Regions from separate parts of the Pseudoalteromonas sp. SM9913 genome, predicted to be linked through region 1. Evidence: predicted binding sites of a transcription regulator. Region 1 holds the regulator's gene; each other region holds the start of a gene.

What was found. The regulator sigma-54, encoded in region 1, starts transcription at its own class of promoters, with help from an activator protein. The targets are predictions, from matches to a motif close to GTTGGCACGNNNNTNGNNT.
Region 2: a site for sigma-54 is predicted at 1,578-1,596, ahead of PSM_RS00085 (EF-hand domain-containing protein). Genes of this name have one in related genera too.
Region 3: a site for sigma-54 is predicted at 1,916-1,934, ahead of pdsR (proteobacterial dedicated sortase system response regulator). Genes of this name have one in related genera too.
Region 4: a site for sigma-54 is predicted at 1,427-1,445, ahead of PSM_RS04105 (P-II family nitrogen regulator). Genes of this name have one in related genera too.

What each region holds. Positions count from the first base shown of each region.
Region 1 is NC_014803.1:429,790-434,007, forward strand. Features, by position in the region: gene rapZ (RNase adapter RapZ) at 1-246, opposite strand, end outside; gene ptsN (PTS IIA-like nitrogen regulatory protein PtsN) at 266-718, opposite strand; gene hpf (ribosome hibernation promoting factor) at 723-1,010, opposite strand; gene PSM_RS01995 (RNA polymerase factor sigma-54) at 1,037-2,536, opposite strand; gene lptB (LPS export ABC transporter ATP-binding protein) at 2,871-3,596, opposite strand; gene lptA (lipopolysaccharide transport periplasmic protein LptA) at 3,593-4,132, opposite strand; gene lptC (LPS export ABC transporter periplasmic protein LptC) at 4,122-4,218, opposite strand, start outside.
Region 2 is NC_014803.1:20,924-25,141, forward strand. Features, by position in the region: gene PSM_RS00075 (TrkH family potassium uptake protein) at 1-478, shown strand, start outside; gene PSM_RS00080 (flagellar brake domain-containing protein) at 503-1,165, shown strand; gene PSM_RS00085 (EF-hand domain-containing protein) at 1,679-1,891, shown strand; gene PSM_RS00090 (EF-hand domain-containing protein) at 1,962-2,174, shown strand; gene PSM_RS00095 (EF-hand domain-containing protein) at 2,313-2,525, shown strand; gene PSM_RS00100 (EF-hand domain-containing protein) at 2,590-2,805, shown strand; gene PSM_RS00105 (TonB-dependent siderophore receptor) at 2,865-4,218, opposite strand, start outside.
Region 3 is NC_014803.1:2,591,663-2,595,880, forward strand. Features, by position in the region: gene PSM_RS11885 (marine proteobacterial sortase target protein) at 1-1,138, opposite strand, end outside; gene pdsO (sortase-associated OmpA-like protein PdsO) at 1,164-1,889, opposite strand; gene pdsR (proteobacterial dedicated sortase system response regulator) at 2,119-2,814, shown strand; gene pdsS (proteobacterial dedicated sortase system histidine kinase) at 2,808-4,218, shown strand, end outside.
Region 4 is NC_014803.1:890,332-894,549, forward strand. Features, by position in the region: gene PSM_RS04100 (S10 family peptidase) at 1-1,141, opposite strand, end outside; gene PSM_RS04105 (P-II family nitrogen regulator) at 1,493-1,831, shown strand; gene PSM_RS04110 (ammonium transporter) at 1,841-3,070, shown strand; gene mrcB (penicillin-binding protein 1B) at 3,209-4,218, shown strand, end outside.

The sequences.
Region 1 (4,218 bases):
TACCGTTGGTTTAGTAAAACCAGGTAAATATTCAATGATTTCATTAAACTGCTGTTGCTCTTTAGGTAGGTTACGTACATCAACACTCACGGCAATTTTATTATAACTGTCGGAAACACTGCGCACTAATGATGGTAATAAATTAAGAGGAATATTGTCTACACAATAATAACCTAAGTCTTCCACAACGCGTAACGCCACAGATTTACCTGACCCTGAACGACCGCTTATAATTATTAATTCCATTTATCACCTTTCTTTATTACTACGATTGACTGACGATAACCTGATACAGTTCGCTATCCGATTTGGCGGCGCGTAACTGTTTACAAAATTCTTTATCATTGAGCTTATCAGCAATCGTGGCTAGCGTCTTCAAATGCTGCTGATTATCGCCATCGGGAACAATTAACGCGACAAAAATGTCAACCGGTCGGTTATCAATCGCATCAAAATTAATAGCTGTTTCGCTCACTAAAATCAAAGCTAGGGGCTCTTGAGCACCACTCATGCGACCATGTGGAATAGCAATGCCTCGACCAATGCCTGTACTTCCTAGCTTTTCTCTTGCAGTTAATGCATTAAGAATATCTTGTTGTGTTAAATAGGGCAGCTTATTGTGAGCCAATTCACTGATAAATTCTAAAATTCTTTTTTTACTATTAAAAAGGACCGCAGCTTTACTGCAGTCCTGACAGATAAGTGAGCTTAGTTTCATAGTGTTAGTGTCGAGCAAGTTTCTCTTTGTGTTTAATTACTTGACGATCTAGCTTGTCAATGAGCGAGTCTATAGCGGCATACATATCTTGATGCTCAGTAGAGGCAAAAATCTCAGCGCCACTAACATGAACGGTTGCTTCAGCTTTTTGGTTTAGTTTTTCTACATCGAGAATAACGTGCACATTCGTTATGTGATCAGTGTGCCTCTGTAACTTCGAAAATTTACTATTTACGTAGTCTCTAAGCGAGTCGGTAATATCTACATGGCGACCAGTTAAATTCAGTTGCATAAACATTTTCCTCTTTGTTGTACGCCTTAAATCAAACTTTTACGTTGATTAGACGGGGGAATAGCTAGAGATTCGCGATATTTTGCAATGGTTCTCCTCGCTACTTTAATTCCTTGCTCTGCCAATATATCTGCAATTTTACTATCACTCAATGGTTTAGCTGAGTTTTCTGCAGCGATTAATTTTTTAATTAATGCACGTATTGCTGTTGATGAACATTCGCCACCATTTTCAGTACTTACATGGCTTGAAAAGAAATATTTAAGCTCAAAAATGCCACGTGGTGTATGCATGTATTTTTGCGTAGTAACACGCGATATAGTCGACTCATGCATTTCCACCATTTCAGCCACATCGTTAAGCACCATAGGCTTCATAGCCTCAGGACCGTGTTCAAAAAAGGCCTGTTGCTGCTGCACAATACAGTTGGTTACTTTAAGTAGCGTGTCATTTCTACTTTCTAAGCTTTTTATAAACCATTTAGCCTCTTGTAAGTGCGAGCGAATAAACTGGCTATCACCACTTGATTTAACCGTACGCGACATAGCTGCATATTGGCTATTTACTCTGATCTTAGGCATGCTATCTGGGTTTAATTCAACTACCCAACGACCTTTAACTTTTTTAACCGACACATCAGGAATAACGTATTCAGACTCTTCTCTGACAATAGTGTCTGCCGGTTTTGGGCTGAGCGTATGAATCAACGTCATGATTTCTTTAAGCTCATCTTCTTTAAGCTTTGTTTTTTTCATTAACGTGCGATAGTCACGTGCAGCAAGTAAATCAATATGATCGGTTAAGATCATTTTTGTTTCGTTTAAAAAAGGTGTGTCTTTATCAAATTGATTTAGCTGAATACACAAGCACTCTTGTAAACTACGCGCGGCTATTCCCACTGGATCAAATAGTTGAATACGCTTTAGTACCGCTTCTATTTCGTCAAGTTCAACTTCATCTTCGCCGTCGTTTTCTTGGTTAAAGCTTTCTAATATTTCTTCACAGCTAAGGGTTAGAATCCCTGAGTCGTCTACAGCTTCTACAATTGCAATAGCTATCGCTTCATCGGTAGGACTAAACGGCGTCAGTTGAAGTTGCCACATTAAATACTCATGCAGCGTTTCAGTCGAAGAGCCTTGATAAATAGATTCATCTTCTGGCATTGGGCCCGATGAAGAGGCAGGCGCAGCGCTCATATATTCATCCCAAGTAACATCCATAGCCATATCATCGCTAATAGTGTCTTTGGTCATTGCTTCGCCGCTATCTTGCTCATACTCGCTAGGTTTATCGTCAGCTGAGGCACTTAGCGTTATGTCATCGTTATCGGCTTTTTGTTCGTTTTTACCTGCAGTGTCTTCGCTGTAATCGTGTTCTTCAACTTCAAGCAAGGGGTTGCTATCGAGCGCTTCTTGAATTTCTTGCTGGAGATCCAATGTACTGAGTTGCAATAAGCGAATTGCTTGTTGCAACTGTGGAGTCATTGTAAGTTGCTGGCCCATGCGCAGCTGTAATGATTGCCTCATGTATCTCTAACAATCCTTTTAAATTACGGTCTGTTGACCTTTACGGATTAAAATTTGTTCAAACTAGGGGCGGTTTAATTGCGGCGCGAGGTTTGTAACCTAGTGGGCTAAGTCAAAACCGAGCAACAAAGAGTAAATCGTCCCTAGGCAGAACCCGAAGGGCAGCGCCTGTTTGGCATTGATGCTGCGTTATCGCCTATTTATGGGGAATACCACACCACATAGGCTCTGGCTTGCCTAAATACCAAACAGACTGCTGCAAATTCAACCTTGAAAGGTCAACAGACCTAAGTATGATTAATCTTAGCAGATGCTTAGTGGAATAACACACATATTAGAGCTTGAACTGCTCGCCTAAATAAACATCGCGTACTGTTTTATCGTTTAATACATATTCTGGAGTGCCTGATGCAATTAACTCTCCATGAGAAACTATGTAGGCTTTTTCACAAACATCAAGAGTTTCGCGTACGTTGTGATCTGTGATAAGTACGCCAATTCCTCGGTTTTTAAGATGCTCTATAATCTTTTTAATATCTAATACTGAGATAGGATCAACCCCCGCAAAGGGTTCGTCTAAAAGGATAAATTTAGGGTTTGCTGCTAACGCGCGAGCAATTTCAACGCGGCGACGTTCACCACCTGATAAAGCCATACCTTGACTATCGCGGATATGCTGAATGCTAAATTCATCAAGTAAATTATTTAAGGTATCTTCGCGTTGTTGTTTATTTAATTCTTTACGTGTTTCTAAGATAGCCATTAAGTTTTGATAAACAGTCAGCTTTCTAAAAATAGACGACTCTTGCGGTAAATAACCAATCCCTAAACGCGCTCGGCTGTGCATCGGTAATAAAGTAATATCTTTATCATCAATTGATATTTTGCCTTTATCGCTAGGGACAAGGCCTACAATCATATAAAAGGTGGTGGTTTTACCTGCACCATTAGGGCCAAGTAACCCCACAATACTGCCAGCTTCAACCTCTAGGCCAACGTTTTTTACAACTTCACGACCTTTATAGCTTTTAGCTAATAGCTCTGCTTTTAATGTGCTCATGGTTGGCCTTTATCATCTTCTTTTTTATTTTCAACAGGCACTAAAATAGTGTGTACACGGTCTGTTGAGTTTTCGTCTTTTTCTGCGCTAATTAACTGCTGCTCGATATCGTAAGTGATACTTTTAGCTGTTATTTGTTGACCTGCTTGAGCAATGCTTGCATCGCCGATTAAGGTTAAAAAACGCAGCGACACATCGTAACGCACTTCATTAGCACTGGCGCTCATTATGGTGCCATCAGCTTGGGTTTCTTCAAAATATGCAGGGCTGCCTGTGGCAATTAATAACTGTTTGTTATCGCCTAGCTCATCGCGTTTATGCACTTCTAAACGGTCAGCTGTGATACGGCGATTACCATGAATAATTTCAACATTTTTCTCAAAAATGCCTACGTTTTCTTTTAATTGACCTTCTTGCTTATCTGCACTAATTGAAATTTGATTAGCAGCGGGGGCTTCAGCAGGTTCAGCGCCATTACTGTTAAAAGCAATTAATAGTGAGGGAAAAATTAAAATTTTAAATAGGTTATTGGTCATAATATAGGGTTCGCGTATGGTTAATAAGTTTAATCACCTCGGTTTTTAAATCGGCCTCAAGGCCTTTACCTGTGATTTTTAAATTA
Region 2 (4,218 bases), 410 kb from region 1:
CTTTTCTGCTTGGCCTTTGTTTTTACCTATTTTATTAATATTCTCTAGTTTTATTGGTGGCTGTGCTGGTTCAACTGGCGGCGGTATGAAAGTAGTGCGCGTGTTTTTACTTTATCTACAAGGGGTGCGAGAGCTAAACCGCTTAGTGCATCCTCGAGCTATATACTCTATAAAGTTAGGACGAAAGGCGCTACCAGATAAAGTAGTTGAAGCGGTATGGGGGTTTTTCTCGGCTTATGCACTAGTCTTTATTATTATTATGTTAGCGTTAATGGGCACCGGGTTAGACAATATAACGGCATTCTCAGCAACGGCAGCGTGTTTAAATAACCTTGGGCCTGGTTTAGGAGATGTTGCTTCTCATTATGGCGCTATTACCGATACTGCAAAATGGATATTAACCGTGGCAATGGTATTTGGTCGTTTAGAGATATTTACCTTACTTGTGCTATTTACCCCAACATTTTGGCGTGGATAACGTTATAAATATCAGGAAGGAAATATGCGAAAAACCAATTTGGAAAAGTTAAACCAAATCGTCACGGGTGGCATAGTTGATTTAGAAATCCTCACCCCCACGAGTAGCCGACGCGTAAAAACAGAGTTTATAGGCTTATTAGAAAATAAGTTTATTGTTTTAAATTACCCCAATGCAAAACGGCTCCCCATGGCAAGTGATTATTTACGCGATGGTGTGATGGTGGTGGTAAGAGCGCTTATAGAGGGCAGTGGTGGGCATGTTTTAGCGTTTCGTCAGCAGCTTATGTCTGTAGCATCTCACCCGGCTAAGTTATTGTTTATCGACTATCCTTCACAAGTACAGCTATTTGAACTGCGCTCGCAAGCGCGTATACCGACGCTGTTTCCAGCCAAGTTAAAATTATCGGATGATCGCCCTTCCTTTGAAGGTGTTATAAAAGATATTTCGTTAACGGGTGTTATGTTTGATATTAAAACAACCCAAGAAATCGACGACATTAAAGATATGCGTTGCATCGTAGTGTTTGATGAAGATACAAAGCACGAAGGGCAAATATGCAGTGTGAAAAAACATGCTAAGGGCATATATTGCGGAATTCGATTATTTGCCAGTGAAGAGCAAATGAAAGCCCTGATGGGGGATCACTTCATTGACCCTAATGCACTTGAAGTTGAAATTGTATAAGACCAGTTATCTTTCGACGCTAAACATTTTACAATTCTAAAATATCAACAAGCTCTAACATTTTCGCTCTTTTGCAACAAATAGCCATGTGTTGTTGTTATTTTTAAAAGCCATTTCAAATTTATTTTATAAATTCATTAAAAACAATTAGTTAAATATGTTTTTTATTCTAATTTTTTTGTTTATAACAAAATTAAACTCAACTCACCTTCCTTTTTGTTTATTTAATCCTCTTTTTTAGCGGTTGCTCACCGACTGTGTGGGGTTTTCCCTAAACTCAACTCTTTGATTTTTATTGTTTTAATTTTATTGCCTTATCTACTGTTGCTAAAAAGCAACAAAATAACGAGTTAAATAGCGCCATTTTCAGCTAGTTGCTGGTTAATGTATTGAAAATTATGGTTTTTATATTTTTGGCATCGAAGTTGTAATAGTCAGGCTGTATTGAACGAAACGTGATTTAAAGTAAAACACTTAATCGCATAAAACATAAACTTTGAAGGAAGATAGATTATGAAAAGCATTAATAAAACTTTAGCACTTATCGCATTGGCTTCTTCATCAGCCGCTTTTGCAGCAAGCGACTTTGACACGCTAGACGTTGACGGCAACGGCGCAATCAGTCAAAGCGAAGCATCGGTTGATGCAAAATTAATGAGCATGTTTTCAGAGCTTGATACTGACCAAAACGGTGAGTTATCAAAACAAGAGTTCTCTAAAGCATAACCCTAAGCTATTAAAGTTTTGGGAGTTAAAAGCTCCCTCATTATTTAAACGATTTTAAGGAATACTCATTATGAAAACATTACACAAAACATTTGCACTTATCGCTCTTGCTTCTTCGTCAGCAGCCTTTGCAGCGAGCGACTTCGACACACTAGATACCGATGGCAACGGTGCTATTAGCCAAAGCGAAGCATCGGTTGATGCAAAATTAATGAGCATGTTCTCAGAGCTTGATACTGACCAAAACGGTGAGCTATCAAAAGAAGAATTTTCGAAAGCATAAGGCAAGGCTAAGTATATTCTGAGTTGCCAAAGACAACCTAAATAGGCAAGGAAGCCTATGAAAGAGAATAACAAGGACCGTGATAGCCAGACACAATTTTTTGATAGACCATTGCATTACATTTTGAAGGATTAAATTATGAAAACATTACATAAAACATTTGCACTTATCGCGCTAGCTTCTTCATCAGCTGCTTTTGCAGCAAGCGACTTTGACATGCTTGATACTGATGGTAACGGTGCTATTAGTCAAAGCGAAGCCGCTGTAAACGCTGATTTAACAGCCGCATTTACTGAGCTGGATACTGACGGTAATGGTGAGCTTTCTAAAGCTGAGTTTGCAAACTTTTAATTTTTGACTTTTTTCATTGCACAGGGATCTCAGAAAAGGATTTCTCTCTTATAGGAGACTTATTATGAAAGCAATAAACACAACACTTGCGATTTTAGTATTAGCGTCATCATCAGCAGCTTATGCAGCGGTAGATTTTGCCTCTTTTGATAGTAATGGCGATGGTGTAATTAGCCAGCAGGAAGCCGCCGCTAATAAACAACTAATGAACATTTTTGATGATTTAGATACCGACGGAAATGGTGAACTTTCTAAAGAAGAGTTTGCAAGAGTACAATAAGTATTAACCCATCATACTCCACTAAAGCCGCTTAATAGTCAGCGGCTTTTTTGTGCTTGTTAGAGGCTATATTTAAGTTGGAGAGAGAAGCTTCTTGGCTTACCATAACGATATTGGTTATAGAACCCAATTTGACTGTAATAATGCTTATCAAATAAGTTATCGATATTTAGACTAACAGATAACTGCTCATTCATTTGATAATTTGCCATTAGGCTTGCAATACCATAGCTAGGCTGGTTTACCTCAACAGCGCCATAAACAGGGTTTTTAACTTCGTCATAGCTGTTGCTTTGCCAGCGATAGCCTCCACCCAATTTTAGATTGTCTAATGCACCTGAGAGTTGATAGCTAGTAAAAAGTTTAAATTGATCGTTTGGGTTGGTGGTATTTAATACCGTATTATCCGGTTTTTCGCCTTTACTATGGGTATAGCCAAAATAAGCGTTCCAGTTATCGGTTAATTTTCCGTTGATTTCTAGCTCGTAGCCTTGAGTTAATGTGCCGTTAATGGGCTTGTAGATGGCCTGAAGTGTTTCTGCAATGGTATCGCCCGTGTACTCGCCCACATTATCTTGATAAATTTTAAATCCAGAAAGGGATATGTCTAAACGTTCATCAAGTACAGAAGCTTTTATGCCAAGTTCATAATTCTTACCTTCAATAGGGCTTAAATAATTGCCATTTTTATCAACTCGACTTTGTGGTGTAAAAATATCAGTGTAATTAGCATACAAAGCCCAACTCTGTGTTAGTTCATAAGTTGCTCCAAAATAATTAGTTAGTTCATCACTTATTTTGTAATCATGCATGCGACCAAAATTATCGTGTTTGGTTTGCCATTGATTTAACCGGCTTCCAACAATTAAAGACAAGGCATTGGTTATATTTAGTTGTGCAGCAACATAAAGCGCATCTTGTTTAGTTGTGCCATAAGAGCCGTAAGCGGCTTCTGACTGCCAAGTTGGTTTTGCAATGCTATAACTAGAGTCAGTGAAATCGCCGATAACATAGTCACTTTGTTGGCTAGCATAATAAGGGGTCGAAAACTGTTGCTCTTGGGTATTATAACCAAATAGCAGTTGGTGACTTTGGCCCAGCCAATTAAACCGACCATTGAGTTCGACCTCATAGGTATCCTGCGTTCTGTTTGCATCAATATAGTTTATAGAACCTGGCATCATTCCAGTGTTGTTTATAGGATCGGGCTCTCCTTTTACCCAAAACACATCATAGTTTAGGTCGTTATCACCATAGACATAATTAGCGGTTAGCTGCCAGTTAGCATTAAAGTAATGCTCAAGGCGAATAAACGCATTAAGTGCATCGGTTTGAGAAGATGCCCAATCTTGAGCCGTTGAAGCATCTCTGTCATAAGCTGTACGGGAGCCATCACTATAAAAAATAGGCAAA
Region 3 (4,218 bases), 1.2 Mb from region 1:
TAGCAACTAAAGGGGTATCACTCATGGCAGTAACCTGATTATTAAAGCCAATAATATTAAAGCTATCATCACTATCAAGTAACGAGAGTGCGTAAAACAATGCTTTTTTAGCTTGCTCCATAGACTGCCCATGCATAGAGCCCGAGGTATCAACCACAAACACCATTTCACGCGGCAAACGCTCAGACTGGGTAAACTGATCGCTTGGCGGCATCAACATCGCTAACGCAAACTGCTCACCATTTTTTGCTTGCTGAGTAAAAAGTGCGGCTTGAGCTTGCGCTTTTTGTAGTGGCTTAAACTCCAGTACAAAGTCTTTATTTATTGCTTGCTGTGGTTTTAGCACAATGCTGTATTGCCCAAACGCAGAGTTTTCAATATTTACCTGATGGTACTTAGCGTTTATATCAACCAATTCTAAGCCTATATCCATGTTAATTGTTAAGCTTAAATCGCTGGCATTAGCCGCCTCATTGGTTTGCTTTGTATAAATAGGGCTTAACCATCCTTGTGGAGTAAACGAAGATGTATGATCACTTTTTACCGTACGCTTATCTTGCTCTTCGTTCAGTTTCCCTGTTGTTGCATGATACCGTGGCGTTATTGTGGTTGGAAAATGAATCGCAAAGGTTCCATGCTGGTAATCAATAATCTCTTGATATTCAAGCGTTATAACAATCTCTTCACCAGGCCCTATATTCGCCACATTTGTAATAAACATATTTGCACGCTGCTGACGAACCAAAGAGGCCTGCTTCCCTGCTTGCTTGGCAGTTTGATACTGTTTTTCTGCTTGGTGTTTTTTTGCTATTTTACCGTGAATCACTCGCTCACCAATACGCATGGTCATTGCTTGCACGGCACTTTCATCGGGTAAAGGAAAAACATAACGTGCATTTACTGCAAAAGGATTTTCATTTATGTAGTGCTGCGTTACTACAACATGATTAATTAGTCCTGTTAGGGTCATTTTTGCATCGCTTTTTAAAATCACCCCAGGATTAACCGCCACTCCTTGGCTATCAAACAAGGATAGTTTTGGCGACTGCGCATGGCTTTTAAAGCTGGCCAAAAGCACGATAATAATAAAAATAAAAAGGCTTACCTTGGTAAGCACTTTGGTGGGTTTACTCAACATAAATCACTCCCTCGAACGCACGCTGTTAATTGCTTGCTGTTTGGTCAGTCGTTTGATTTAGCGCACGGGTGGTCAGGGTAACGCGTCTATCAAAAAAGTTATCTTCAAGGGTGTTACTGTTTGCTATGCTTTGCTGCTCGCCAAATGCTTGTGCGCTTAAACGTGTATGGCTAACCCCCTGTTTAATTAAGTAACTTTGTACGGCGTTTACTCTGGCTTTTGAAAGTAATAAGTTTGCTTGCTCTTCACCACGCTGATCGGCAAAGCCACTCAAATCAAGAGCGAGTTGCGGTTGGCTTTTTAATAACGCAACTAATTGATCAAGCTGCTTGGCAAAATGAGGAGCAATATCGCTAGAGCCTGTTTTAAATTGCACTGTCATCGCCAATAAATTATTAAGCTGTGATTGCGTTAGTTGCTCATTTTGCTGAGCCAGTAGCTCAAGTTGCGCTTCTAAGTGGCTGTTATGATTAAGAACATGTTGGTAGTCGTTGGTTTTCTCTGCCATAACTGTTAAAGCTTGTTGCTGCTCGGCAATAGTTTGCTCAGCCACCTTGGCATCGCCAATTAAGCCACCAGCAAATGCACCTACAAACGCGCCAATAGGCCCACCAACAACGCCACCGATAATGGCACCTGTGCTTAGACCAACTATGGTTTCCTTTTTTGCTTCTTTTGATGGGGTATCCGCAGCAAATACTGGCGTACAAAAAGTGCTAACAAGTGTGAGTGCGATTAATGTTTTCTTCATGATTTATTCCTTACTATTGGTAATGGGTTGGCAAGCAATTGGTTGGCACTTGCGTTGTATCTGTAATTTCAATAGTTGTATTAAAACATCATGAAGTGGCAACAAAGGGGATCAAAAATGGCAAACTGCTGAGCAATTGTGGCAAAAAAATGGCAATTGTGTTTTTAACCGTACTTAGCGCAAAAACTTCGCTATAGTGCGCCTAAGTCAATATGAGTAATTAATAAAAATGAAGAAAATAGCCATCATTGAAGATGAAACCGCAATCCGCGAAAACTACATAGAAATGCTGAGCGCTCAAGGCTATCAGGTGAGTGGTTATGAAAACCGCCCTCAAGCAGAAGCGGCCTTTAAAGAAGCGCTTCCCGATTTAGCCATTGTTGATATTGGTTTAGGCCATGAAATAGATGGCGGCTTTTTACTGTGCCAAACACTGCGTTCACTGTCTAAAACCTTACCAATTATTTTTTTAACTGCTCGCGACAGCGAAATAGACACCGTATGTGGCCTGCGCATGGGCGCCGACGACTACTTAACCAAAGATATTAGCTTAGCCCATTTAGCTGCGCGTATTGGCGCGCTATTTCGCCGTATGGAAGCATTAGAGCAACCCGCCGATGCTAACGCACTGATAACACGCGGCCAACTAACGCTCGATACGCAACGCATGCAGGTGCTTTGGCAACACCAGTTAGTTGATTTAACCGTGACTGAATTTTGGATGCTGCATTCACTCGCCCAGCGACCAGGGCACGTTAAAAGCCGTAATGAGTTAATGAGTGATGCTAAAATTTATGTAGACGACAGCACCATTACCTCGCATGTAAAACGTATTCGTAAAAAGTTTATAGCACTCGATAGCCAGTTTGACTGTATAGATACCGTGTATGGCATGGGCTATAGGTGGGAGCAACCCACATGCTGAGATTTGGCCTACGCAGTAAATTTATCCTACTTTCGTGCTTTTTGTTTTTGTTGCCATGGTTAGGCTACGAATATGTATGGGAAATGGAAAAGTTTTTACGCCAAGGCCAAGAAAAAACGTTGGTAGGCACTACACGCGCACTGGCCACGGCCCTGCATGAACGCCCCGCTTTATTTGACGAACAAACCAACTTTTTAGATCAAGTTGTAAAAGGTCGCGATCTCTATGCTTATAATTTAAAAAGCCCGATTCAGCTCGATGGCAAACTCAACGACTGGGACGCTTATCAATCGCTGTTTTGGCTTTATGATAAACGCTACTTACAAACAGCCAATGATAACCATCAACTGAGCGACTTATCATTTGAGCACATGGTGGGTAAGTTTGATAATTACTTATATGCTTTATTTAAAGTCACAGATGACACTGTAATTTACCGTGCTAAAAACAGCCTCAGCATTACCAATAATGACTATGTAAAAATTGGTCTAAAAAACCCTGATGGACAATTTAATACTTATATTATTGCTCCGCGCCAAGATGGCTGGGTCAACGCATTTGATGCCAACAGTAAAATGCCTTTTACTAAAATTCAGGGCTTTTTTAAACAAACTGAAACAGGTTACAACCTTGAGCTGCGCTTTCCTTTGAGTATGCTTGGCAATAAACTGGGGTTTGCCATTGCCGATGTTGATAGTAAACAACCAAACCAAACACCTAATATCATGTCTACATCCAACTTAAATAACCCAAATGATTTAGGCTCAGTACTGGTGCCCTCCCCTGAGATAAACCGTATATTAAAAGGCATGGGCCACAGCGGCAGTCGCATTTGGGTGGTCGATAATCATCACCGTGTTTTAGCGCAATCGGGCAGTATTCAAAATGCCGATGGCGTATGGGCTGATGGGCTAAAAAATCAAGCGCCAAAAACCGCATGGCAACGCTTTGAACAAACCTATTTGCATCCTTTGTATTATAAAATTTTAACGCGTCCTGAAGATGAATTTATAGATACCTTACACGATGTCGCTTCAATGCAAGGCGCTCATTTAGCCAAAGCACTGAAAGGTCAACCGGCCTCGTCTTGGCGACTCACCCCCGATAACAAAGCGGTGATATTATCGGCCGCGTATCCTATTTGGATTGAGGATAAGGTTATTGGCGCAGTTATAGCCGAAGAAACCACTAATGGCGTGCGCACACTGCGTAATAAATCGCTGGAAAAACTATTTAATGTGATTTTAGCGGTCATGTTAATTGGCACAGTCACTTTGTTCTTTTTTGCCTCACGTATATCAAGTCGTATTAGGCGACTACGCGATACAGCAGAGCAAGCCATTGATGCACAAGGGCGGGTAACAGGCTATATAAATTACAGCGATGCCAATGACGAAATTGGCG
Region 4 (4,218 bases), 460 kb from region 1:
CAGGGGTAAAAGAGTGCAGCCACGATGTAAGCTCTGCCCAGTAATCTGGTGATTCACCGGCATCGCGTTTATCAATTCCTAAATAACGAGAATCCAGACGACCAACCATTTTTCCGCGTTCACGTAATAGCTCTTTCCAAAAAAATTGTGTCGGGATGTCTAAGTTATTTTGGCTAACAAATGTTTCAGATAGACCTGCATATTCGGCCATTTTTTTAATAATACGACGTTTTTCATCTGGGGCAATAAACCCGCCTTTTGCAAGCGCTGGAATAAGCTCATCAACAGTAAACTGTTCAACTTCTGGTAATAGCTCGTCTAAGTCTTTTGCTTGTAAATCGGCGTTTAGTGCTTTGTGATACCACGCTGTAGCTGCAAAGTAAGGTAGGCGATTAGCAGCTTTTACAGGGCCATCGCGCTTAATGCCAATATCGGTAGGTGAAACGAGTACAACACCGTTAATGTACATCCACTGACTATTTTGTAGCTCATGCGCTAAGCCTGATACACGCGTTGTACCATAGCTTTCACCAATTAAAAATTTTGGAGAGCGCCAGCGTTCATTTCGAGATACAAAAGTATTAAGCCATTCTGCTAGGTATTTTATATCGGCATTCACACCAAAAAATAACTCTTTTTGTTTATCCTTTGGTAGAAGGTTACCATCTTTATCTTCAACGACACGCGAATAACCCGTGTTTACAGGGTTTACGTAAACGATGTCGGCTACGTCTAAAACCGAATAAGGGTTATCTTTAACACCGTAAGGTTGAATAGGGTAGCCTTCGTCGTCAATTTTTAAAACGCGTGGGCCGGTGTATGCTAAATGCATCCAAACTGACGCTGAGCCTGGGCCACCATTGAATGAAATAAGTAATGGGCGCTTTGTTCTATCATCGACCTTATCGCGCGTGTAGTAAGTGTATTGAAGGGTTGCGATGGCGTCTCCCTTGTCATCCCATACCGGTTGTGTGCCAGTTGCTACTGTGTAAGAAAATCGTTCATTATTTATTTTTGCTTTGTGCTGGGTAACCACTTTACTGTCAATATCAATACGACGTTGATTATCGGCAAACGAGGCGCTACTTAGGGTGAGCGTAATAGCGGCAATGGGTAAAAATAGACTTCGACTAAATTTCATAAGTGACCCTTTTTATTTTATGTACTGCAGTTATAGCGATATTTGAGTAAAAAACAAAAGTATTGAGACTAGCTGCCGATAATAATCGTTGAGTTAGCGAGTAACCACCTCTGTTAAGAATAAACTTTGTTTAATAGTTAGACTTTTTTTAAACGCCTTCTTTGTATTTCATTGATATCGCACCAATGCAGTATTTTGCATAAAAAAAGCGCACCTAAATGGTGCGCTTTTTTGTTTTATATATTATTTATTTTTTTAAGTTTATGTTTTTATTATTAATTTAAAAATGGCACAAAGGTTGGATTGTATAGAGGAAATACAATAACAAGCTAGCGTCCTAAGGGGGCCTTTGTGAAAATGATCAGTGCAATAATAAAGCCATTCAAACTAGATGATGTGCGTGAAGCACTCGCTGATTTAGGCATCGAAGGAATGACAGTGGTTGACGTTAAGGGATTTGGACGTCAAAGAGGGCATACTGAGTTATACCGTGGTGCTGAATATCAGGTTGACTTTATACCTAAAATTAAACTTGAAATTGCTACTCGTAGTGAAAATTGCCAACGCGTTGTAGAAACCATTACCAAAGTCGCTGGAACGGGCAAAATTGGTGACGGCAAAATTTTTGTTTACGACCTAGACCAAATCGTCCGTATTCGTACTGGCGAGCTTGATGATGATGCAATTTAAGGGGGCAACATGGAAAATACAATTATAGAGCTGAAGTTTTCGCTCGATACGTTTTACTTTTTAATGTCTGGCATCTTAGTCATGTGGATGGCAGCCGGTTTTGCAATGTTAGAAGCGGGTTTAGTTCGCTCTAAAAATACCACAGAAATTCTAACTAAAAATATCGCGCTTTATTCTATCGCGTGTACTATGTTTTTGTTGATAGGCTACAACATTATGTACGTAGATAATGTTGAAGGCGGCGTTATTCCTTCGTTTGGTGGGCTAATAGGTAGCCAAGCGGCAGATGCTAATCATTCATTAGAGTCTGACTTTTTCTTCCAAGTAGTGTTTGTTGCAACGGCCATGTCTATTGTATCTGGCGCCGTAGCAGAGCGAATGAAGTTATGGGCTTTCTTAGTGTTTACAGTAGTACTTACAGGATTAATTTACCCAATTGAAGGTTACTGGACATGGGGTGGCGGCTTCTTATCTGAATTAGGCTTTGTTGATTTTGCAGGCTCTGCAATTGTCCATGCAACGGGTGCGGCTGCAGCGCTTGCGGGTGTAATACTACTGGGTGCACGTAAAGGTAAATATGGTAAAAATGGTGAAATTTACCCAATTCCAGGTTCAAACTTGCCACTTGCTACATTGGGTACGTTTATTTTATGGATGGGTTGGTTTGGCTTTAACGGTGGATCACAGTTATTAATTTCGGATAAAGAAAACGCAACTGCGGTAGGTCAAATATTACTTAATACCAATGCTGCTGCAGCTATGGGGGCAATTTCAGCCTTGTTCTTATGTAAACTTTTATGGGGCAAAGCCGATTTAACCATGGTACTTAATGGTGCACTTGCAGGCTTAGTGGTTATTACTGCAGACCCATTATCACCATCACCACTAATGGCGTGTTTATTTGGCTTACTAGGTGGCTCATTAGTGATACTTAGTATTGTCGCACTGGACAAAGCGAAGATAGATGATCCCGTGGGTGCTATTTCTGTTCATGGTGTGTGTGGCATCCTAGGTATCGTGCTAGTACCGGTTACTAATGCTGAGGCCAGCATTGTTAATCAGTTGATTGGCCTACTATGTATTATTAGTTTTGTGTTTATTGCTTCATTCATTGTATGGGCAATCCTCAAGCAAACTATGGGTATTCGTGTTACCGAAGAAGAAGAGTTAAACGGTATGGATCAACACGATTGTGGTATTGATGCTTATCCAGAGTTTGTATCAGTTAGAAGTAATTAATTAAAAGTATTGTGTGTTCAATCAAAGCCCTACTCTGTTAGGGCTTTTTTGATTTCAGGGGAGGTTAATTTTTCAGGTGCTAAGGTAATGTGATAAGCTCCTCGCGTTAAATTAACCTTCGGAATATATTACACTTAAATGGCTGAAAAAAAGAAAACATCGACCAGTAAACCCTCGACTAAGCGCGCTACTAAGTCAACGAAATCATCGGCGCGAAAAAGTGCGACCAAAAAAACTTCAAGCACCGCAAAACGGCCACTTTTTAAAACGTTGTTTTCTATTTTTTGGAAACTGAGTCTGGCGACTTTTATCGCCATTGCACTTTATTTTATTTACCTTGATGCAAAAATAACTCGCCAGTTTGAAGGCAATAAATGGCAACTTCCGGCACAAGTATATGCCCGCTCAATGACTTTTTTTCCAGGCCAGTTTTTATCAGAGCAAGAGGTTTTATGGGAGCTTAAGCGCTTAAACTACACGCCAGTTAATCGCTTAAGTCGGACTGGGCAGTATATTAAAACAGCCAATAGTATTAAGATTTTTCGCCGTGACTTTGAATTTTATGATGGTTTAGAGAGCGCTCATGTTATTGAATTGCGCTTCTCTGGAGAGAAGGTAGCCAGTATTAAAGATAAGTTTGGACGTCGTTTAAACACTGCCAGATTAGAGCCTGTACAAATAGCCCGTATTGGTAATGACTCAAAACAAGATAGAGAGTTTGTACCATTAGATAAATTTCCTGACATGCTTAAAAATACCTTATTAGTAGTTGAAGACCGCGATTTTTATGATCATCACGGTGTATCGGTATTTTCAATTTTACGCGCTTTGTATACCAATATTCGCGCAGGCCGCACCGTGCAAGGGGGGAGTACATTAACCCAGCAGCTGGCTAAAAATATTTACCTTACCCGTGAGCGTTCGTTAGTACGTAAAATTAATGAAGCCTTTATTGCGCTTATTCTTGATTACCGTTACTCAAAAGATCAGATTCTCGAAGCCTATTTAAACGAAGTGTACTTAGGTCAGTCATACAACCAAGGGGTACATGGAATGGGGCTGGCCGCCGAGTTTTACTTTGCCAAACCTGTTGATGAACTCGAGTACGACCAAATTGCCTTGCTGGTGGCTATGGTTAAAGGCCCATC